Regions from separate parts of the Janthinobacterium sp. SUN128 genome, predicted to be linked through region 2. Evidence: predicted binding sites of a transcription regulator. Region 2 holds the regulator's gene; each other region holds the start of a gene.
The links. Region 2 encodes LexA, which represses DNA repair genes until DNA is damaged. Its sites were predicted from a motif close to ACTGTATNNNNATACAGT; they were not measured.
Positions count from the first base shown of each region.

Region 1 (7,274 bases), 230 kb from region 2:
TTCTGCTCCTGTTGACCAGCCTGACCGTGGTGGGCATCGTGCAGATGCAAAGCGCCAGCAAGGAAACCGATGCGCTCGTCAACGTCAAGGTGCGCAACGAGCGCCTGATCGGTGAATGGACCAAGGTCATCGAGGTCAATGCGGCGCGCACGGCAGCCGCCTGGAAAGTCAGCGATCCCGAACACCAGAAGCAGTTTGAACAGGAAATGGCGGTCTCGTCTGCACGCGCCACGGAAATCCAGAACGATATCGGCAAGAGCGAACTGAGCCCGGACGAGCAGGCGCTGTACCAGGAAGTGCTGAACACGCGCAAGGCCTACACGGAAGTGCGCAAGAATGTGTTCAAGGCCAAGAATGCGGGCGACCTGGAACTGGGCAAGCGCCTGTACGAAGGCGACATGGCCGTCAAGCGCGACATCTACCTGGCGTCGCTGAAGAAGCTGGAATTGCTGGAAGCCAAATTGCTCGATGAAACCGCCGCGCAAATCCGTTCGCGCTACGAGAATGGCCGCATGCTGCTGATCTCGCTGGGCGTGGTGGCCATCTTGCTGGGCATCGCCTGCGCCTACTGGATCACGCGCTCGATCACGCGCCCCATCACGCGTGCCGTCGAAGTGGCGGAAGCCGTTTCCGCCGGCGACCTGACCAGCCATATCGTCGTGGAAAGCCGCGATGAGACAGGGCAATTGATGCATGCGCTGAAAAACATGAACGATAAGTTGGTCAGTATCGTGGGCCAGGTGCGCGCGGGCACCGAGTCCATCAGTACGGCGTCGAGCGAAATTGCCGCCGGCAACCTGGACTTGTCGTCACGCACGGAAGAGCAGGCCAGTTCGCTGGAAGAGACGGCGTCTTCCATGGAAGAGCTGACGTCCACCGTGAAACTCAATGCGGACAATGCGCGCAGCGCCAACCAGCTGGCCATCGACGCGTCGCAGATCGCCAGCAAGGGCGGCGTGGTGGTGTCGGAAGTGGTCAGCACCATGGGCTCGATCAACGATTCCTCGCGCAAGATTGTCGACATCATCAGCGTCATCGACGCCATCGCCTTCCAGACGAATATCCTGGCCCTGAATGCGGCCGTGGAAGCGGCCAGGGCCGGCGAGCAGGGCCGTGGGTTTGCCGTCGTGGCGTCCGAGGTGCGCAACCTGGCGCAGCGTTCCAGCGCGGCGGCCAAGGAAATCAAGGGCTTGATCGACGATTCCGTGCAAAAGGTCGAGGCCGGTTCGCAGCTGGTGGACAAGGCGGGCCGTACCATGGACGAGATCGTGCAAAGCATCAGCCATGTGACGCAGATCATGAACCAGATCACCGACGCCAGCGATGAGCAGCGCGCCGGCATCGAACAAGTCAACCAGGCCATCGGCCAGATGGACCAGGTGACGCAGCAAAACGCGGCCTTGGTGGAAGAGGCGGCCGCGGCGGCCGAATCCATGCAGGAACAGGCGGCCAAGCTGGCTGACGTGGTGGGCCTGTTCAAGCTCGATGCAACGCAGCACTATGTTTCGGCCAGTGCTGGTCCGTCCATGACAGCGTCTGCGCCAGCAAAATCTGCCACTCGACCTGCACCCGCCATCCAGCCTGCCAGGCACCGCGCGCCGGCGGCAACCGTAGCCGCGCCCGCGCCGGGCAAGGCGGCGCAAGCGGAAGCTGCGCGCGCACGCGTGCCGAAGGCGCCGGTGGCGTCGGGCGCCGACGAATGGGAAGAGTTTTAAGCGCAGATTCCCCTTGGCATGGCGTGGGCGCTACAATCGCGGCTTGAAGACAGCCGCGAACCCGCTCCGCCATGACTACCCGCCGTACCTCCAGCCCGATTTCCAGCGCTATCTCCAGCCCTGCCGCTGCCTCGTCCTCCCTGGCGGAACCCGCCAAACGGGCGCGCTGCCCAGTCTGCCTGCGCGCCGCATCCAGCTGCATTTGCCGCTGGATCGCCCCCGTTTCCCACGCGGTGGAAGTGCTGATCCTGCAGCATCCGCTGGAAATCCACAATGCCAAGGGCAGCGCCCGCTTGCTGCACCTGAGCTTGCCCAACAGCCGCATGTTGACGGGCGAGCAGTTTGCTCCCGATACGCTCGCTGAATTGCTGGACGGCAAGCACAACGTGCTGCTGTATCCGGATACGCCCGGCGACCGTTCGCTGGGCATCGCGCCGCCGCCAGCGCTCGACCCCGCCATCTTGCTTGATCCGGCCCGATTCTCGGCCCGGTTGCGGCTGGTGGTGCTGGATGCTACCTGGCGCAAGAGCCGCAAGATGCTGTATCTGAATCCCCTTTTGCAACAGCTGCCGCGCCTGCCCCTGCGCGATACGCCCGCATCCCATTACCTGATCCGCAAGGCGCACGCGCCAGACCAGCTATCGACCCTGGAGGCGACGTGTTATGCCCTGATGCAGTTGGAGCAGGACGCGGACCGCTTCGTTCCCCTGATCGCGGCATTTGACGGCTTTGTCGCGCAGCAGTTGAGTTATGTCATGCCGCATGGTGAAAAAGCGTGAAACGGCATCACGCCAGCCCTTGATCTTGCCCGCGCAGCGGCATAGTATACTGTACGTATATACAGTTGATGGGGCCGTTCATGAAAGCAATCATTCCAGAGCACGATGACAGCTTCGCCGGGCAAGCCATGTTGCCGCCGCAATCGCTGAAAGCCCGGAAGGGGCGCGGGGCAGTCTCGAACCTGCAAGGGCGCTACGAGGTGCACGCGCGCGCCGGTTTCGATGACGGCTGGAGCGTGGGATGCCTGGATGAGGAGGCTGGAGAGGCGGCGGCGCCGGGCTGGAAGACGCAGGTCAGCGACGAGCAGGCGCGCACCATCCTCACGCGCAATGCTTCGCCCGATTTGCCGTTCAATGTCTCGCTGAATCCATACCGGGGCTGCGAACATGGCTGCATCTATTGCTTTGCCCGCCCCACGCACAGTTATCTGGGGCTATCGCCGGGCCTGGACTTCGAAAGCCGCATCTACGCCAAGGTGAACGCCCCCGAACTCTTGCGGCGCGAACTGGCCAAGCCATCCTATGTGACCGAACCGATCGCCGTGGGCGTGAACACCGATGCGTATCAGCCGTGCGAACGCGAACGGCAGCTGACGCGGCGCGTGCTGGAAGTGCTGCACGAATGCGACCACCCCGTGGCGCTGATCACGAAATCGTCGCTGATCGAGCGTGATATCGACATTCTGGCTCCCATGGCGGCCCGGCGCCTGGCCGCCGTGGCCGTCACTGTCACCACGCTCGACCCGGCCATCGCGCGCACCCTGGAACCGCGCGCTGCCGCCCCGGCGCGACGCTTGCGCACGATCCGCACCCTGACGGAGGCGGGCATCCCCGTGGGCGTGAGCATCGCGCCCATCATCCCGTTCGTGACGGAACCGGAAATCGAGCAGTTGCTCGAAGCCGTGCGCGACGCGGGCGCCATCCACGCCCATTATGTGGTGCTGCGTCTGCCGTGGGAAGTGAGCCCCCTGTTCCAGCAATGGCTGGAAGCGCACTTCCCCGAACGGGCCCAGCGCGTGATGAACCGGGTGCGCGAAATGCGTGGTGGCAAGGATTACGACAGCGCGTTCGGCGCGCGCATGCGGGGCGAAGGCGTATGGGCCGACCTCATCCGCCAGCGCTTTGAAAAAGCCGTGCACCGGCTGGGCTTGCATGGCAAGGGCGGCCGCTTCAAGCAGCTCGATTGCACGCAGTTCCGTCGCCCGCTGGTGGTGCCGCCGCTGGGCGCGAAAGTAAAAAATGGCAATGCGGGGCAGCTGGATTTGTTTTAAGTTAAGTCATTCTCGCCGCCGAGAATGCTGGGGCGCGCTCACGAGCTGAAAGGCGGGCGACGCTGACCTGCGGCCGGGGGATTGCCGCAGGTTGCCGGGAGCGGCGCGCCATCGTCCGGGCATCTTGAGGCAGGGTCTTGCCCGGGCACCGCAGGGTGCCGCGGTGCTGCCGTGCGGTGCTATGTTGGGGTGCTATCCTGCCGCGTTATTCTGTGTCTGTGTCTGTGTCTGCATCTGCATCTGTGCCAGATGTTGCTCGATGGCAAAGACATGGGGATCGCTCTTGCCCAGCTCGCGCAGGGCGCTGGCCAGGTGCAGCAGGTATTCGCTGTTCGGGCCGCTGGGGCCGTTTGAACGGGCGATCTGGCGCGCGATGTCCAGTTCCGGGGCGGCACCGAGGAAGGCGGCGTTTTCCTCGTTGGCGATGTACACCAGGCCTTCGACCTTGCTGCCATCGTCGAAGGTGATGTCGGTGGCTAAACGCAGGTAGCCGTTCTTTTCTCGGTGGTCGAGGTGGGCGAAGACTTCGGGCGTGATCAGGTAAGCCATGCCATCGCACACGGCGCCTGCCTGCGGCACGATGGTGGCGACCCGGCCCGGCGCCATCGGCGTGCCCCGGTGGTCGTGCGAACCTTGCCAGAAGCGCCGCGTCCAGCCGGCGATGCTGGCCGGGCGGCGCTCGATGTAGGGGAAATCGGCCTTGTAGATCAGCGAGCCATAGCCGAACAGCCAGACCTGTGCGTGGCCATCGAATTTGTTCATGCGCTGGTTGATGGCGATGGTGGCGGCGTCGATGGACGACAGCTCGTTCAGGGCAGCTTGGGTCATGGTGCGGGCGGTATGGAGTGATGCGCCATTATAAAGGGGCGGCGGCCGAACCGTCCGCAGGCAAGGCCACGCGTGCTGCGCCGCCGTTCGCCCCCACGTTCCATTCGTGCGTCTCGACGAACTGGAACAGGAAGGCCATGAAGCTTTCGGCCGCCGGCGACAGCGAACGTCCCGTCTTCGTGTAGACGAAGAAGCGCCGCGTCAGTTCCGGCTCGTGCAGGGCGCGCATGTGCAAATCATATAGTTTGACCATCGGTTCCGCGTACGGCAGGCAGACCGTGATGCCGAGGTTGGCGCTGACCATGGCCAGCGCCGTCGTCATGAAGGTCACTTCGTTATAGGGGTTGAGCGACAGCTCGCGAAACGCGCCGTGCATGTCGCGCAGCAGGCGTTCAGTAAATTGCCCCTGCAGCGAAATGAACGGGTAGTCGCCCACGTCGGCCCAGGTGACGCGCTCTTTCTGCCGCAGCGGATGCTGCTCGGGGTAGACCAGCACGAAGGGCATTTCGAACAGCACTTGCGCGGCGATTTCCGCCGTCGGATCGCGTTCGGGACCGATGCCGAAATCGACTTCGCCGCTGAAGACGCGCGCCGAGACATTCTCCACGGGGCAGTCGACGAGGCGCAGCTGCACGTCCGGGTGCGCCTGCCGGTAGGCTGCGATCACTTCCGGCAGCAGGGTGCACGCCATCATCTGCGGCGCGGCAATGCGCACCAGGCCTGTCTTCAGGGCCTTGCGCTGGGCGATGCCAGCCATGGCGCCATCGAGGTCTTCGATCATCTTTTCAAACAGCGGATACAGTTCGCGGCCGATTTCGGACAGCTGCGCCTTGCGCGTGCTGCGCTCGACCACGCGCACGCCCAGCACGCTTTCCAGTTCCTTGATCAAACCGCTCAAGGCGGACTGCGTCACGTGCAGGTATTCGGCGGCCAGGGTAAAACTGCCGGTCTTGGCCAGTGCCACGAAGGCGCGCATCTGTCGCAGGCTGGGACTCATAAGATAATCCGATAAATCAATGGTTAAAAATTGTTTGTATGATAGCTGGAACTCGATTCTAATGGTGAAAAGCTGAAAAACAGGCCAGCCATTGCGCCCAGGGCGCCATCCATTGGAGACAAGCACATGAAGATCAAGCAAATCCACCACGTCGCCTACCGCTGCATCGACGCGAAGAAGACCGTCGAGTGGTACGTCAAGCATTTGAACATGAATTTCGTCCTCGCCATCGCGGAAGACCTGGTGCCGTCGACCAAGGCGCCGGACCCGTACATGCACGTCTTCCTCGACGCAGGCCAGGGCAATGTGCTGGCCTTCTTCGAGCTGCCGACGCAGCCGCCGATGGACCGCGACCGCAATACCCCGGCATGGGTGCAGCACCTGGCGCTGGAAGTGGGCAGCATGGACGAACTGCTGGCCGCCAAGGAGCGGCTGGTGGCCGGCGGCATCGAGGTGCTCGGTCCCGTGAATCACGCCATCTTCCAGTCGATCTATTTCTTCGACCCCAACGGCCACCGCCTGGAACTGGCGGCCAACGTGGGCACGCCTGAAATGATGGCCAAACTGGACGCCGTCAAATGGGAAATGCTGGAAGAATGGTCGCAGACGCGCCGCGCGCCGAAACACGCCGCCTGGATGCACGCGCCGGCGGAAGCCTGAGCGCGGTAGCTTGAATACGGCAGACCGACACTCTCTGACATACATCGAACAAGGAACACCATGAAACTCGCAACCCTGAAAAACGGCAGCCGCGACGGCGCCCTGATCCTCGTCAGCCGCGACCTGCGCCAGTACCAGCGCGTGGCCGCCATCGCGCCCACCCTGCAGGCAGCGCTCGACAACTGGGACGCCGTCGCGCCGAAACTGGAGCAGGCGTATGCCGACCTGAATGCGGGCCAGGCGCCGGACGCCCAGCCGTTTGACGCGGCGCTGTGCCACTCGCCGCTGCCGCGCGCCTACCAGTGGGCAGACGGTTCCGCCTATATCAACCACGTGGAACTGGTGCGCAAGGCGCGCAACGCGGAAGTGCCGGCTTCGTTCTACACGGACCCGCTGATGTACCAGGGCGGCTCCGACAGCTTTATCGGTCCGCGCGACCCGATCTTCGCCCTGTCCGAAGAGTGGGGCATCGACCTGGAAGCGGAAGTGGCGGTGATTACGGGCGACGTGGCCATGGGCGCCGGCGTGGACGACGCGGCGAAGGCGATCCGCCTGGTGATGCTGGTCAACGACGTCTCGCTGCGCAACCTGATTCCGGGCGAACTGGCCAAGGGTTTCGGTTTCTTCCAGTCGAAGGCGGCCAGCGCGTTTTCGCCCGTCGCCGTCACGCCCGATGAGCTGGGGGCCGACTGGGCGGACAGCAAGCTGCACCTGCCGCTGCTGGTGGACCTGAACGACAAACCGTTCGGCAAGCCGAATGCAGGCGAAGACATGACCTTCAACTTTGCCCAGCTGGTGGCGCATGCGGCGAAGACGCGCGAACTGGGCGCCGGCAGCATCGTCGGTTCGGGCACCGTGTCGAACAAGCAGGGCAACCTGTTTGGCTCCAGCATCGAGAACGGCGGCGTGGGCTATTGCTGCCTGGCCGAGGTGCGCATGTATGAAACCATCGAACACGGTTCGCCAAAGACGGCGTACCTGAAGTTCGGCGACACGGTGCGCATCGAGATGCGCGACGCGGCCG
Region 1 covers NZ_JAPWHY010000001.1:2,911,056-2,918,329, reverse strand. Annotated here, with positions in the region: gene O3297_RS13235 (methyl-accepting chemotaxis protein) at 1-1,715, shown strand, start outside; gene O3297_RS13230 (tRNA-uridine aminocarboxypropyltransferase) at 1,787-2,494, shown strand; gene O3297_RS13225 (PA0069 family radical SAM protein) at 2,623-3,765, shown strand; gene O3297_RS13220 (gamma-glutamylcyclotransferase) at 3,958-4,593, opposite strand; gene O3297_RS13215 (LysR family transcriptional regulator) at 4,622-5,590, opposite strand; gene O3297_RS13210 (VOC family protein) at 5,717-6,250, shown strand; gene O3297_RS13205 (fumarylacetoacetate hydrolase family protein) at 6,311-7,274, shown strand, end outside.
Region 1: the regulator LexA is predicted to act here: its motif matches at 2,543-2,560, upstream of O3297_RS13225 (PA0069 family radical SAM protein).

Region 2 (7,274 bases):
TCACCGTTGCCGGCGTGATGAAGGCCCGAAAATCCTCACTTCACTGAAACGCACTCGACTGAAAATCACGCATGGGCTTGTTCTCGAAACTGTTTAAAAACAAGCAAGAATCCTCTGGCGAAGACAGCGGCTTTTATGTCCCTGGCGAAGCACAGTCGCCGACCCGCAAGCGCGCAGCCAACACCTCCGGTGGCGGCGGATCGCGCCGTGGCGGCAAGGAGGCGCCGGATCCGGTCTTGCCTGAAAAGAAGCGCGCACGCCGCCGCTTGGTCGGGGCGATTGCCCTGGCCTTGGGCGTAGCTGTCGGCTTGCCGATGCTGCTCGATTCCGAGCCGAAGGCGCCCTTCAACGATATCGCCATCGACATTCCGTCGAAGGAAAAGGCCGCCGCACCTGCACCGGCGCCCGTGCCGGCCGTTCCGGCCCAGGCCGCAGCGAATGGCCTGGACCAGTCCGAGGAAATCGTCGATGCGCCGCTGCCGCCTGCCGCCAAGCCTACGCCCACACCGGCACCCGTGCTGGCCGCCGCCCAGCCTGCACCGGTCAAGCCGACCTATGTGGAACCGAAACCCGAGCCCAAGCCTGAGCCCAAGCCGGTCAAGGTGGAGCCGAAGCCGGAAACGAAGCACGAACCCAAGCCTGAGCCGAAACACGAGCCCAAGCCCGAGCCCAAGCATGAGGTAAAACCGGAAGCGAAGCCCGAGACTAAGCCTGCCAAGCCGGCGCAATCGGCCGACGATGCCGCGCGCGCGCTGGCTATCCTGGAAGGCAAGCCGCAAGAGAAAGTACAAGACAAGGTGCACGACGCCGGCAGCGGCAAGTTCGTGGTGCAGGTGGCGGCCTTGGCGACGCAGGACAAGGTCGACGAATTGCAGGACAAGCTGCGCGAAGCGGGCATCAAGTCGTACACGCAGAGAGTCTCCAGCCCGGCGGGCGAGCGCATCCGCGTGCGCGTGGGCCCGTTCGGCAGCCGCGAAGACGCCGAAAAGACCCGCGCCAAGCTGCAAAAGCTGGGCCTGGGCGGCAGCCTGGTACCGGCGTGATGTTGCAAGGCTGAGCGCGCGTGACGATCTTCGATTACCTGGTGCTGTTCGTGCTGGTGACGTCCGTGCTGATCAGCATGATGCGTGGCCTGGTCAAGGAAATACTGTCATTGGTCAGCTGGATCGTGGCTTTCGTCATTGCCAACGCCTATGGCGCCACGCTGGCGAAATTCCTGCCGGAAGCCGTGCCGGGCGAAGCCGTCCGTTTGTTGCTGGCTTTCGTGGTGCTGTTCATCGGCGTACGCATTTTGATGGGATTGCTGTCCATGACGGTCGACGCGCTCGTCAAGGTGACGGGCCTGAGCCTGGCCGACCGCACCCTGGGCAGCCTGTTCGGCGTGGCGCGGGGCCTTGTGATCGTGCTGACCGCCGTCATCTTGTGTGGCATGACTTCCATACCGCAGCAGCCATTCTGGAAAAACGCGCAGCTCAGCCCGCTCGCGGAGCAGGGCGCGCGCGCCATCAAGCCTTATCTGCCTGCCGCTTACGCGCAGCATGTGAAATTTTGAATTTTTTTTAAAATCAGTAGCACAGTTTAGGAGCACACCATGTGTGGCATCGTCGGCGTCGTTTCCCATCAACCTGTCAATCAATTGCTCTATGATGCATTGTTGCTCCTGCAACATCGCGGTCAGGACGCGGCAGGGATTGCGACCAATCACAGCAGTATGTTTTCCATGCACAAAGCCAATGGCCTCGTGCGTGACGTCTTCCGTACGCGCAACATGCGTTCGCTGCAAGGCACGACGGGCATCGGCCATTGCCGCTACCCGACGGCCGGTTCGTCGAGCGAAGAGGAAGCACAACCGTTCTATGTGAATGCGCCGTTCGGCATCACCCTGGCGCACAATGGCAACCTGACCAACTGGGAACAGTTGAAGCTGGAAATGTTCAAGAACGACCGCCGCCACATCAATACCGATTCCGATTCGGAAGTGTTGCTCAACGTGCTGGCGCATGAAATCCAGGAAGCGACGACGGGCCTGAACCTGGACCCGGAAGCCATCTTCAAGGCCGTTACCGTGCTGAACCGCCGCGTCAAGGGTGGTTACGCCGCCGTGGCGCAAATCGCCGGCGTGGGCTTGCTGGCCTTCCGCGATCCGCACGGCATCCGCCCGCTGTGCCTGGGCATCAATGAAACGGAGCAAGGTCCGGAATACCTGATCGCTTCCGAATCCGTGGCCCTGGAAGGCATGGGCTTCCGCTTCGTGCGCGACATCGGCCCCGGCGAAGCCGTCTTCATCGATGCTGACAAGCAATTGCACAGCGCCCAATGCGCCGACAATGCCAGCCTGAACCCGTGCGTGTTCGAATTCGTCTACCTGGCCCGTCCCGACTCCGTCATCGACGGTGCCTCCGTGTACGCCACGCGCCTGAAAATGGGCGAGTATCTGGCCGAGAAGATCCGCGCCGAATTGCCAGGCGTGCATATCGACGTGGTCATGCCGATTCCCGATTCCTCGCGTCCGGCCGCCATCCAGCTGGCCATGGCGCTGAACATCGAGTACCGCGAAGGCTTCATCAAGAACCGCTATATCGGCCGTACCTTCATCATGCCGGGCCAGGCGGCGCGCAAGAAATCCGTGCGCCAGAAGCTCAACGCGATCCCGTCCGAATTCAAGGACAAGGTCGTGCTGCTGGTCGACGATTCCATCGTGCGCGGCACCACCAGCCGTGAAATCGTGCAGATGGCGCGTGAAGCGGGCGCGACGAAAGTCATCTTCGCCTCGGCTGCGCCGCCGGTGATCTACCCGAACGTGTACGGCATCGACATGCCGACGCGCGACGAACTGATCGCCTATGGCCGCACGACGGAAGAAGTGTGCCGCGAAATCACGGCCGACTACCTGGTGTACCAGGATATCGGCGCGCTCAAGCAGGCCATCGCCGACGTCAACCCGGCCCTGACCAACTTCGAAGCGTCGTGCTTCGATGGCGTGTACGTGACGGGCGACGTGTCGCAGGAATACCTGGACCGCCTGGAATATGCGCGCCACCATCCGAAGGCGGCAGCGCCCGAAGATACGCCGCGTTCCCAGCTGAACCTGAACCTGGCGACAACAGAAGCGTAATTATCTTGCCCGGCTAGCGCCGGGCTTTTTTTGCTCCGCGATCATGAACGATAAAAAAAACTACGGCTTTACCACCACCATCCTGCATAACGACCGCCGCAAGGGCATCGAGCACGGTTCCCTGCACAAGCCCGTGCATACTTCCGTTGCCTTCGGCTACGGCGATGCGCGCCAGCTCGCTTCCGTATTCCAGGGCAAGGAGCCCGGCTTCCGCTACGGCCGCCAGGGCAATCCGACCGTCTCCGCGCTGGAAGACAAGGTCAACAAGATGGAAGATGGCGTCGCCACGCTGTGCTTCGCCACCGGCATGGGCGCCATCGGCGCCGTGGTGCAGGCGCTCTTGCGCGCCAGCGACCATGTCGTGTCGTCGGCTTTTTTGTTTGGCAACACCAACAGCCTGTGGCAAACGGTGACGGGGCAGGGCATTGCCGTGTCGTTCGTCGACGCCACGGACGTGGCCAATGTGGCCGCCGCCATCACGCCGCAAACGCGCATCGTGTTTGTCGAAACCATCGCCAATCCGCGCACGCAGATCGCCGACCTGGCAAAGATCGGCGCATTGTGCAAGGAACGCGGCATTTTGTACATCGTCGACAACACGATGACGACACCCTACCTGTTCCGCCCGAAAGCCGTGGGCGCGGGCCTGGTGGTCAATGCGCTGACAAAATCCATCGGCGGCCACGGCAATGCCCTGGGCGGCAGCTTGACGGACACGGGTGTGTTCGACTGGACGCAGTATCCGAACATTTTCGACAATTACAAGAAGGCGGCGCCGGCGCAGTGGGGCATCGCGCAAATCCGCGCCAAGGCCTTGCGCGATTTCGGCGCCTCCCTGGGCCCGGAGGCGGCGCACCATATCGCCGTCGGCGCGGAAACCATGGCCTTGCGCATGGACCGCACCTGCTCGAACGCCCTGGCGCTGGCCACCATGCTGGCCGCCGACCCGCGGGTAGCGGCCGTGCATTACCCGGGCTTGGCCTCGCATCCGCAGCACGCGCTGGCGACGGATTTGTTCCGCAGCTATGGCTCGCTGTTCAGCTTTGAGCTGAAGGATGGCATCGATTGCTTCGATTTCCTCAATCGTCTCAATCTTGCCATTCCAGCGAGCAATCTCGGCGACACGCGCACCCTGGTCATTCCCGTCGCCCATACGATCTTTTACGAGATGGGCGCCGAGCGCCGCGCCAGCATGGGCATCGCCGAATCCCTGATCCGCGTCTCCGTCGGTATCGAGGATGAGGCGGACTTGCTCGAGGATTTCCGTAGCGCCCTGGACGCATAAAACGCCTGGGCAATAAAAAAGGGCCGCAACAGTCATGCTGTTGCGGCCCTTTTTACATGCGGAGGTTCAATGCCAGCTGCGCATCAAGCCTACCGCCAAACCTTCCAGGGCGAATTCATCTTCCGGCGATACGGTAATGACCTTGAAGTCGGGGTTTTCCGGCAGCAATTCGATGACGGAACCGGTTTTCTTGTAGCGCTTGACGGTGACTTCGTCGCCGATGCGGGCGACAACGATCTGGCCATTCTTGGCGCTATCGACCTTCTTGACGGCCAGTAAATCGCCATCCATGATGCCGGCGTCGCGCATGGACCAGCCGCGCACCTTCAGCAGGAAGTCGGGCTTGGCCGAAAACAGGGCGGGGTCCACGTTGTAGCTCGCTTCCAGGTTTTCCTGTGCCAGAATGGGCGAGCCTGCCGCCACCCGGCCGATCAGGGGCAGCGACATCAGCAGCGCTGCCGGCACTTTCGATGGCAGGGCTTCAGCGGCCGCGCCGATCAGGCGGATGCCGCGCGAGGTGCCGGGAGAAATCTCGATCGCGCCCTTGCGGGCCAGGGCCTGCAAATGCTCTTCGGCCGCGTTGGCCGATTTGAAACCCAGTTCATTGGCGATTTCGGCACGGGTGGGAGGAAAGCCCGTGTTTTCAATCGCGTCCTTGATCAGGTTCAGGATTTGTTCTTGTCGTGCTGTCAGCTTGATCATGAGCGGTGGGTGCATACTAAAATGCTGTCTATATGAACAGTCTGTATTTTTGTACAGTATCGCCCACTATGCAAGGGGATTTCCGTGTTTTAGGCGAATTTCGCAATAAATACTTGTCCAGGGGCGGAAAGCACGGTGGCGCGCGGGCTTTTCGGGGGCTGGTGGAAGGAATGATTGAAACGTTTGCAAAAGGCGGTTATAATCTTCGGCTGACCTTCCCACACCCGTCTTGACGCCGGGGTGGGCGATTATCAATCCGACCTGAAGGAGTTTGCATGCGTCATTATGAAATAGTCTTTATCGTCCATCCGGACCAAAGCGAGCAAGTGCCCGCGATGATCGAACGCTACAAAGCCAGCGTAACCACCCGCGGCGGTTCGGTTCACCGCGTGGAAGATTGGGGCCGCCGTCAAATGGCTTACTCGATCCAAAAGCTGCCTAAAGCACACTACATCTGCCTGAACATCGAATGCGACAACGAGACCCTGGTCGAGTTGGAAACAGCATTCAAATTCAATGATGCCGTGTTGCGTCACCTGACCGTTAAAATGAAGAAAGCTGAAACAGCTCCTTCGCCGATGATGAAATCGGTACAACGCGAAGACGCGGCCAAAAGCCACCGCACCGAAGCACCAGCAGCCGCTCCAGCCGCAGCAGCAGCTTAATTCTTGACCAGGATCGTGCGCTGAACCAGCTACAAGTAACCGCCATCATTGCCGAGCGCGAAATATTGCGCTATACCCCGGCAGGGCTGCCGATTGTGAATGCAGTATTGCAACACAGTTCGCAGCAGATGGAAGCAGGGATTGCCCGTTTGACCGAGTTTGATGTTGCCGCGCTAGCCGCTGGCGAAATTTCAGGCAGGTTCAGTCAGGCAAGCTTGGGCGGGGTGTATCAGTTCACGGGTTTCCTGGCCAGGAAGAGCCGCAACAGCAAGAGTTTGGTGTTTCACATCATTGATTTTAGTGCAGTCAATTCTGACTAGCGCATTTTAGATACAGGAGCCTGACATGGCATTCGGTAAAAAGTTCGACAAAAATAAGCTCAAGCTTAAAGAAAAACGCAAACAGCAAAACCCGTTGTTCAAACGCAAGAAGTTCTGCCGCTTCACCGCAGCTCACGTTGAGCAAGTCGACTACAAAGACGTCGACACGCTGAAAGACTTCGTCCAAGAAAACGGCAAGATCATGCCAGCACGCCTGACCGGTACCAAAGCGCACTACCAGCGCCAAGTTGACACCGCAATCAAGCGCGCTCGCTTCCTCGCGCTGCTGCCATACACCGATCTGCACCACGCTTAATCGGTCAGATATTCCTGGAGAAGAACTATGCAAATCATTCTGTTAGAAAAAGTTGTTAACGTCGGTAACCTCGGCGAAGTCGTCAAAGTCAAAGACGGTTACGCACGTAACTTCCTGATCCCGCAACGCCTGGCACGTCGTGCTACGGCAACCGCTGTGGCTGAATTCGAAGTCAAGCGCGCCGAACTGGAAAAAGCTGCTGCCGCCAAACTGGCCGCATCGCAAGCCCAGGGCGAAAAACTGAGCGGCCTGACCGTTCAAGTTGCTCAAAAAGCTGGTGTTGATGGCCGTCTGTTCGGTTCCGTCACCAACTTCGACATCGCTGAAGCGCTGACCAAGCAAGGTTTTGCTGTTGAAAAAGCACAAATCCGCATGCCTACCGGCCCGCTGAAGATCGTTGGCGAGCACAACGTTTCGGTTGCTCTGCACACCGACGTGGTCGTGGAAGTTGTTATCGCTGTCGTACCAGACGCGAACGCGTAATCGTCTGCGGGCCTGGCCCGCAAGCGCTGCCGCACTATGAAAAGCCGGGTTCGCCCGGCTTTTTTGTGGCCTTTTTTTCGCTCAATTTCAGCCCTTTATTTTTGCCAGCACGCCGAAGCGGGTATAATTCGCGCCATGAACGCCCCCTCTGATCCGCAACTGGATTCCCTCCGTATTCCGCCGCATTCGATCGAAGCAGAACAATCCGTTATCGGTGGTCTGCTGCGCGACAATGCCGCGTATGACCGCATCGCCGACTTCATGCATGCGGAGGATTTCTATCGCTATGACCATCGCATCATCTTCGAGCAAATCGTCAAGATGGTTAACGCTTCCAAGCCAGCCGATGTCATTACTGTTTTTGAAACCCTGACCCAGCTCGGCAAGG
Region 2 covers NZ_JAPWHY010000001.1:3,142,626-3,149,899, reverse strand. Annotated here, with positions in the region: gene folC (bifunctional tetrahydrofolate synthase/dihydrofolate synthase) at 1-47, shown strand, start outside; gene O3297_RS14255 (SPOR domain-containing protein) at 72-1,043, shown strand; gene O3297_RS14250 (CvpA family protein) at 1,064-1,552, shown strand; gene purF (amidophosphoribosyltransferase) at 1,592-3,115, shown strand; gene O3297_RS14240 (cystathionine gamma-synthase family protein) at 3,159-4,400, shown strand; gene lexA (transcriptional repressor LexA) at 4,467-5,102, opposite strand; gene rpsF (30S ribosomal protein S6) at 5,378-5,767, shown strand; gene priB (primosomal replication protein N) at 5,788-6,087, shown strand; gene rpsR (30S ribosomal protein S18) at 6,113-6,403, shown strand; gene rplI (50S ribosomal protein L9) at 6,431-6,886, shown strand; gene O3297_RS14210 (replicative DNA helicase) at 7,022-7,274, shown strand, end outside.

Region 3 (7,274 bases), on a different contig from region 2:
CGCGGCGCGATGAGGGGCAGGAAGTGCCGGCTTCAACGCTGTGATGGCTATCCTGCCCTAGCAGCAGCGCTTGCCGCAGCCCCTCGACTATCGCGGCGTAAGCCTGCTGCCGACTCTCCTCATCGGGCGCGCGCAGCACATACGAGGGGTGATATACGGCGACCACCCAGCGCCCATCGTGCCGGATGGGCGTGCCGACCAGCGGCGTCATGCTTGCCGTGCCGTCCTGCAGGATGGACTTCAATGCCGTGCTGCCCAGCGCCACGATCACTTGCGGTTTTACGCTGGCCAATTCCTGTTCCAGCCAGCCATGGCAGGCGAGGATCTCGCGCTGCGCTGGCGTCTTGTGCAGGCGGCGCTTGCCGCGTGGTTCCCACTTGAAATGCTTGACGGCATTGGTCAGGTAAATACTGTCGCGTGCCATGCCCGCTTCCTGCAGCGCCTGGTCTAGCAGCGCGCCAGCCGGGCCCACGAACGGCAAGCCCGCCAGGTCTTCCTGGTCGCCCGGCTGCTCACCCACCAGCATGATGCGCGCCTGAGAAGGCCCCGTGCCGGGCACGGCTTGCGTGGCGTGCTGCCACAGCGTGCAGCGGCGGCACTGGTCCAGGGTGGTGGGCAGTTCGCGCGCGGGCTGGGCGCGCTCGGCGGAGACCGGGATCATGGTCGCGCCGCTGCGCTGACCCACGCTGGCCGTCTGGCCCGTGCGCCGTTCGCCATTCGCGGCGCCGCTGAGCATGGCAGGCACGATGGCGCCTTCGGGCAAGTTCTTCCAGAAGCGCGAGGGGATATGGCTGCGCAGCAGGCCGGCATTGACGCGCGCCGGATTGAAGATGCTGCGGTAGTAGGTCAGCCACAAGGCTTCACCTGCATCGTCGATATCGGCCGCTCCGCTCAGCAGAGCCGGTCCCGCATGCAAGGTCGAGCCATCCCACAGCATGCTGGCGGCGGGCGTGGCGATCATCCAGCTGGCAGATCCCATGCGGCGGGCGAAGTGGCGCGCCACCTGCGGCAGCACGTCGTGCGTGGGCTCGAACCAGGCCACGAAGCGGGGCGCCCCCTCGGCTTTGCTGCGTTCGCGGAAACGCACATACGCATGCATATCGTGCTCCTCGCGGCGCACGGCCTTGGCCATGGCGTGCAGGCGCGCGCCGTCCGCGTCGGCGGGAGAAAGTACATCGTGCTGGTCCAGTTGCCAGCGCCAGAGCACCTGGTACAGGAATGCCCAGCGGTCATGCACGTTGAAACAGGCGGCGCTTTCCAGCAATTCCACCAGGGAACGGGGCAGGCGCAGCAGTGGCGCGCTGGTATCCGTCGCATCTGGCGTCGAGGAAAACAGGTCGCCATCACCGGGCTGTGACTGCCAGGCAACGTCGGCAGGCGGCACGCCGCGCGCGATCAGTTCGCGCGCGGCCGCGCGCCACTCGTCGAACGATTGCGCCAGCCGCACCACCGTACTCATGCGGCCTGCAGCTCCGGCCATAAATTCATCTGCTGCGGCGCTTCCGCCATGGCGCGGCGCAGGTGTTCCGAGGCGGTGGTGTCGCGCGCGGGAAAGTAGTCGGCCGTGATGATGAAGGGGGCGATTTTCTTCATGCTGCAGCGCAGGCGCGACAGGTCGGCGTAGCGCACTTGCCGCAACTGGCGCAGGTCGACGATGCGCTGCGCGTTGCGCAGGCCGATGCCGGGCACGCGGGCAATCATGTGCTGCGCCGCGCGGTTCAAGTCCAGCGGAAAATGTTCGCGGTGCGCCAGCGCCCACGCCAGTTTCGGATCGATATCGAGCGCCAGGTTGCCGCCCGTGGCGGGCAGCAGTTCGCTGGCCTGGAAACCATAGCTGCGCAGTAAAAAGTCGGCCTGGTACAGCCGGTGTTCGCGCAGCATGGGCGGCGGCGCCAGCGGCACGCTTTTCGGGCTGTCGGGGATGGGGCTGAAGGCCGAGTAATACACGCGCTTGAGTTTGTAGCTGCCGTACAGGGTCTCAGCCGTGGAGAGGATTTGCTGGTCGTCGCTGGCGTCGGCGCCGACGATCATTTGCGTGCTTTGCCCGGCCGGCGCGAAGCGCGGCGCGCGCGGTTCTTCCGCTTTCTCATCGAGCTTGCGGCGGATGGCGCCCATGGCCAGCTTGATCGTATGCACGCTTTTTTCCGGCGCCAGCTTTTGCACGCTGTCTTGCGTCGGCAGTTCGATATTGACGCTGAGCCGGTCGGCATAGCGGCCCGCCTGCGCGATCAGGGCGGGATCGGCGTCCGGGATGGTTTTCAGATGGATATAGCCGCGGAACTGGTGCACCTCGCGCAACTCGCGCGCCACCTGCACCAGCTGCTCCATCGTATAGTCGGCCGACTGGATGATGCCGGAACTGAGGAACAGGCCATCGATATAGTTGCGCAGGTAAAAGTCGGCCGTCAGCTTGACCACTTCGGCCACCGTAAACCGCGCGCGCGGCACGTTCGAACTACGGCGGTTGACGCAGTACTGGCAATCGTACAGGCAGTAATTCGTCAGCAGCACTTTCAGCAGAGAAACGCAGCGCCCGTCCGGCGTATAGCTGTGGCAAATGCCCATGCCGGAGGTGGCGCCAAAGCCCTCCTTGCCGATGGAATCGCGCTTGGGCGCGCCGCTGCTGGCGCAGGACGCGTCGTACTTGGCCGCGTCGGCCAGGATTTCCAGCTTGTCCGTCAATTCCATGGCTCACCCTGATATACTGTGTTTATATACAGTATATCAGGAATGTGCAGCGACATTGCCTGCAAAGGGCCGTGTCTTTTGAATATGGAAGAATGGCCTGAAAACGGTAAGGACATTACGTATAAGCAATGAAATATAGTGCTAACATGTCAATGTTAGCTGGAGTTTCATTCTTTGAGACGCTTAGCCAAAAATACCTCCGATTCACTCTCATGTTCAGCCTATTCCAGAAAAAACTCGTTTTAGTATTCCTCGTCCTCTTCTTCCAGAGTCCGTTTGCGCAAAGCTACACCATGCCCACCATCACCGTTACCGCCGAGCGGGAACGGCAGGCCTATGAAGACTGCATCGCCATGAGCGGTGTATTTTGCCGCTGGCCCGGCGACATGTTCGACCTCTACAACCGTCCCTCGCGCGGTGCCGGCACGCCAGGCCCCGCCAATACCGATGCCGCGCCATCGAATGCCAATACGAATATCAATCGCTGCGGTGCCATGACGGCGCATCCGGTGGTCATTGCCACCGGCGAGAAGATCAAGCCTGAGGTGGATTTCCAGTCCTTGGGCCTGTACGGCCTGGGGCTGAAGCGAACCTATCGCAGCAAGCATGCGGTCGGCACCCTGTTCGGACCGCAGTGGCTGTCCAACGTGGATGTGCCCAGGTTGAATGAACCGAATTGCGGCAATACGGGAACGGGGCGATGCATACCCCGTTCCGTGACGGTGACCGATCCCACCGGCAGCACGACCAATTATCAATTTGTCGGGGAAAACGAGTTCCCCTCCACCTTGGACCCGAAAGCCGGTTCTTACTTATACCTGTCAGGAAAATCGGCGCGCAGGGGAGAAATGGTCTACACGCCGGGAATGGGATGGGTCCTGTGGGCCAATGGCAATACGTATACCTATAATAAAGTGGGTGCCATCGTCTCCATCATGGAAGGTGCTAGCGCGCAACTCAATTTCCAGTACGGCGCCAATCCCAACCAGCTTGCCAGTGTCAGCAACAGCAGCGGCCAGCTGATCCAGTTCACCTGGGGCGGCAATGGCAAGGTGAGCCGCGTGCGTGATCCGGCGGGCAATGACTGGAACTATGAATACCATGCCAGCGGCATGCTCGCCAAGGTCACGGCGCCAGCCAGCCAGGAGGTACGCGAGTATCACTACGAGACGGCCAATCCCGTTTTGTTGACGGGGATCAGCATCAATGGGCAGCGCCATGGCCGCTATGCGTATTTCGCCGATGGCCGGGTCAGCGAAAGCGGCCTCGAGGGTGGAGAGGAGCGCGAGACGTTCGTCTATGGCGTCAATCAAACGACGGTGACCGATGCGCGTCAACAAGCGACCACCCACAAGTTTGCCCTGATCGGTGGCGAGCTGAAGCCGACATCGGTTTCCCGCGCCGGCACGGCGACGTGCGCCGCGGCGGCCGCCAGCACCGCGTATGATGCCAACGGCTACGTCGACTATACGCTGGACTGGAATGGCAACAAGACGGACTACAGCTATGACGCCGGCGGCCGCCTGCTGAGCCAGACGACGGCGGCAGGCACGGGCGCGGCGCAGACGGTCGTGCATAGCTGGAATGGGAATGAAATTGAGAAGACCGAATACCGCAATGCGGGCAACGTAGCCTACTTGCGCGTCAGCTATACCTACTACCATGCGTGGGCCCCGTCGGGAAAGCTCGAGAGCGAAACCTGGGATGACCTGAAGACCGGCAAGCAAAAGAAATTCGTGCACACGTACACGTTTTATCCGAACAGCACCATGTCGAGCTGGACAGTATCGCGCAGCCTGCCTGGTGGCGCGGCAGTCACGCGCTATGACTACGACACGCGCGGCAACCTGACTGGCATGACGAATCCGCTGGGCCACCAGCAAGCGTGGGCAGGCCATGACGGCATGGGGCGCCCATCGAGCTATACCGACAGCAATGGTGTCGCCAGTACCTATGCTTACGATGACATGGGCCGCCTGCTGGCAACGACGCTCAATGGCAGCCAGACGACGCATCTTGCCTATCATGCGGGCGACCTGGTGCGTTCCATCAGTTATCCGGACGGCAGCATGACGCAGTATCAATACACGGCCGGCGGCCGGGTCGAATATGTCGGCAATGCACTGGGGGAATTCACGCATATTGCGGTGAATGTTCCCGACAACAGCGTGCGTGTGAGTTCCGCCCTGCATCACGCGGAGGTGAGTGCTGGCCTGCCAGTCCCGGTTGCTGCCGGTGAGTTGAGCGCCACGATGGAAACGGATACCCTGGGCCGTCCGTACAGCGAGCTTGGTAACAATGGTCAGCGTCTCGACAAACGATACGATCACAATGGCAATCTCGTGAGCGTTACCGATGCGGCTGGCCGCTCGACCTCATATGCGTATGACGCCGCGAATCGTCTCGTCAAGATGACCGCGGCCGATGGCGGGGTAACCGTAAGGGCCTATGATGCCGAAGGCAGGCTGGCATCGGTGACCGATCCGCGCCCGCTGCAAACGCGTTATACCTATAATGGTTTTGGGCAGGTGACCAGCATCGTCAGTCCGGACACGGGTACCACCACATATGGCTATGACGCTGCGGGCCGGCTGGAAAGTGAAACACGTTCCGATGGCAGAGTTACCCGCTACACCCTGGATAGTCTGGATCGTCAAATATCACGCAGTAATAGTGGTGAAACCGAGAAATTTACCTATGACGAGGGACGGTTTGGCAAGGGGCGCCTGACTGGTTTCACGGATCTGACGGGGTACACCAGCTACGCCTACAACGCATCTGGGCAGCTCACTGTACAAGTCAATAATATATACGGCACCAGCTATACGACTGTCTGGGACTATGATGCCGCTGGTCGCCTGGAGGGCATCCATTACCCATCGGGCACGCGTACCTTTTATTCGTACGATGCTTATGGCCGCGTGAGTGAACTGTTGACGAATGCGACCGGTGTGTGGACGAAACTCGTTGATTCAGTCCTGTATCAGCCGGTCAGCGGCCAGCCTCATGCATGGCGCTACGGGAATAATTTACCGCGCAGAGTGACGCTGGATGCGGATGGCCGTATTACGCGCATTTCCGGCAATGTGGAAAACGTGGAATATCGCCATAACAGTACGAATCAGATCATTGCCATGATCGATTCGGGCAATGAGCATATGAATCAGGGAATTGACTATGATGCTGCTGACCGCGTAGGACTGGTGACGCGCCGGATCGACTATCAGAGTTTCTCCTGGGACCAGGCTGGCAATCGTACAGGCCAGGCCAGGAAAGGCAGCAATTATAGTTTCGTGCTCGATAGCGGCAGCAACCGGCTCGCATCATGGAGCGGCAATGGCGAGTTTCGTAACTTCAGCTACAACCCCGTGGGCACGCTGGCCAGCGAATCGCGCCATGATGGCAGCCGTTCCTATACCTACGATGGATTCAACCGCATGCGTGGCGTGATCGTCAATGGCCGTTATGTCGGAGACTATCGCACCAATGCGCTGAACCAGCGCGTGCAAAAAGATGGAGCCGGTGGCATCACGCAAGCCATTTATGGTCCGGGCGGTGAACTGCTGGCAGAAGTGGGAGCGCAAACCAGTCATTATTTCTGGTTCAACGGCGAGCTGATTGGCTTGGCGCGTGCCAACCAGGTTTACTTTAGTCATAACGATCACCTGGGTCGTCCCGAAGTCATGAGCAATGCCAGTGGTGCCGTTGTATGGCGCGCCGCCAATGCCGCATTTGACCGCGCCGTCATCGTCGACACGATTGGCGGCCTGAATATCGGCTTCCCGGGCCAGTACTATGATGCCGAATCGGGCCTGTGGTACAACTGGCACCGCTACTATGATGCATCGCTGGGAAGGTATTTGCAGAGCGATCCGATCGGGTTGGCTGGGGGAATCAATACCTACGCATATGTGAGTGGCAATCCAGTTAGTCTCGTTGATCCTACGGGGCTAGAACCTCCGGCTGGAGCAGTTGCGTTCCGGGATTTCATGCGCAGCATTTGGCCCATGCCAGGTTTCACTAATCAGATCTCCGGTGCCACACGTGATTTCACGCGCAATTACAATGACATGCGAACTGCTAACACGATTGGCGCTGACAAGTACTTCCACTGCAAAGCCAACTGCGAAGCAACTCAGAGGGGATGGGTCGGTGAGAAGACAGCTTGCGTTATCTCGGACGTCCGCGAGGGGGTTGACCAGTACGTGAAATTGGACCCGGCGAGTGCTTCGGCAGCCGATCAAGTTGCCAATATGGCAGGCCGCTCAGAGGCACGCTCAGGAGGGACGTGTGAGGCCGTGTGCAGCACGTTCCGCCCTAACGGTTTGTCTAATTCTTATTGAGGAAATGATGAAACGACCGTTTCTTATAGGCGTTCTCTTGCTTCTGGCGGCAGTGCTCATTGCTGCCGGAATATGGATCAAGCGGGAAGCGTCGATTGATAGCTGCCTGGACCGCGGTGGGCGGTGGAATTACGAAGTTGCTGCTTGCGAAGGGGCCACTGAGTAGGTGCAATGAACTCTCTGCGAAGCTGGAGCTCGTTCCCGAAACCGCGATAGGCTCTGGCGTGCGATGGGTGATGAACC
Region 3 covers NZ_JAPWHY010000006.1:140,475-147,748, forward strand. Annotated here, with positions in the region: gene O3297_RS26720 (bile acid:sodium symporter family protein) at 1-44, shown strand, start outside; gene O3297_RS26725 (UdgX family uracil-DNA binding protein) at 1-1,480, opposite strand, end outside; gene O3297_RS26730 (putative DNA modification/repair radical SAM protein) at 1,456-2,688, opposite strand; gene O3297_RS26735 (RHS repeat-associated core domain-containing protein) at 2,901-7,031, shown strand.
Region 3: the regulator LexA is predicted to act here: its motif matches at 2,704-2,721, upstream of O3297_RS26730 (putative DNA modification/repair radical SAM protein).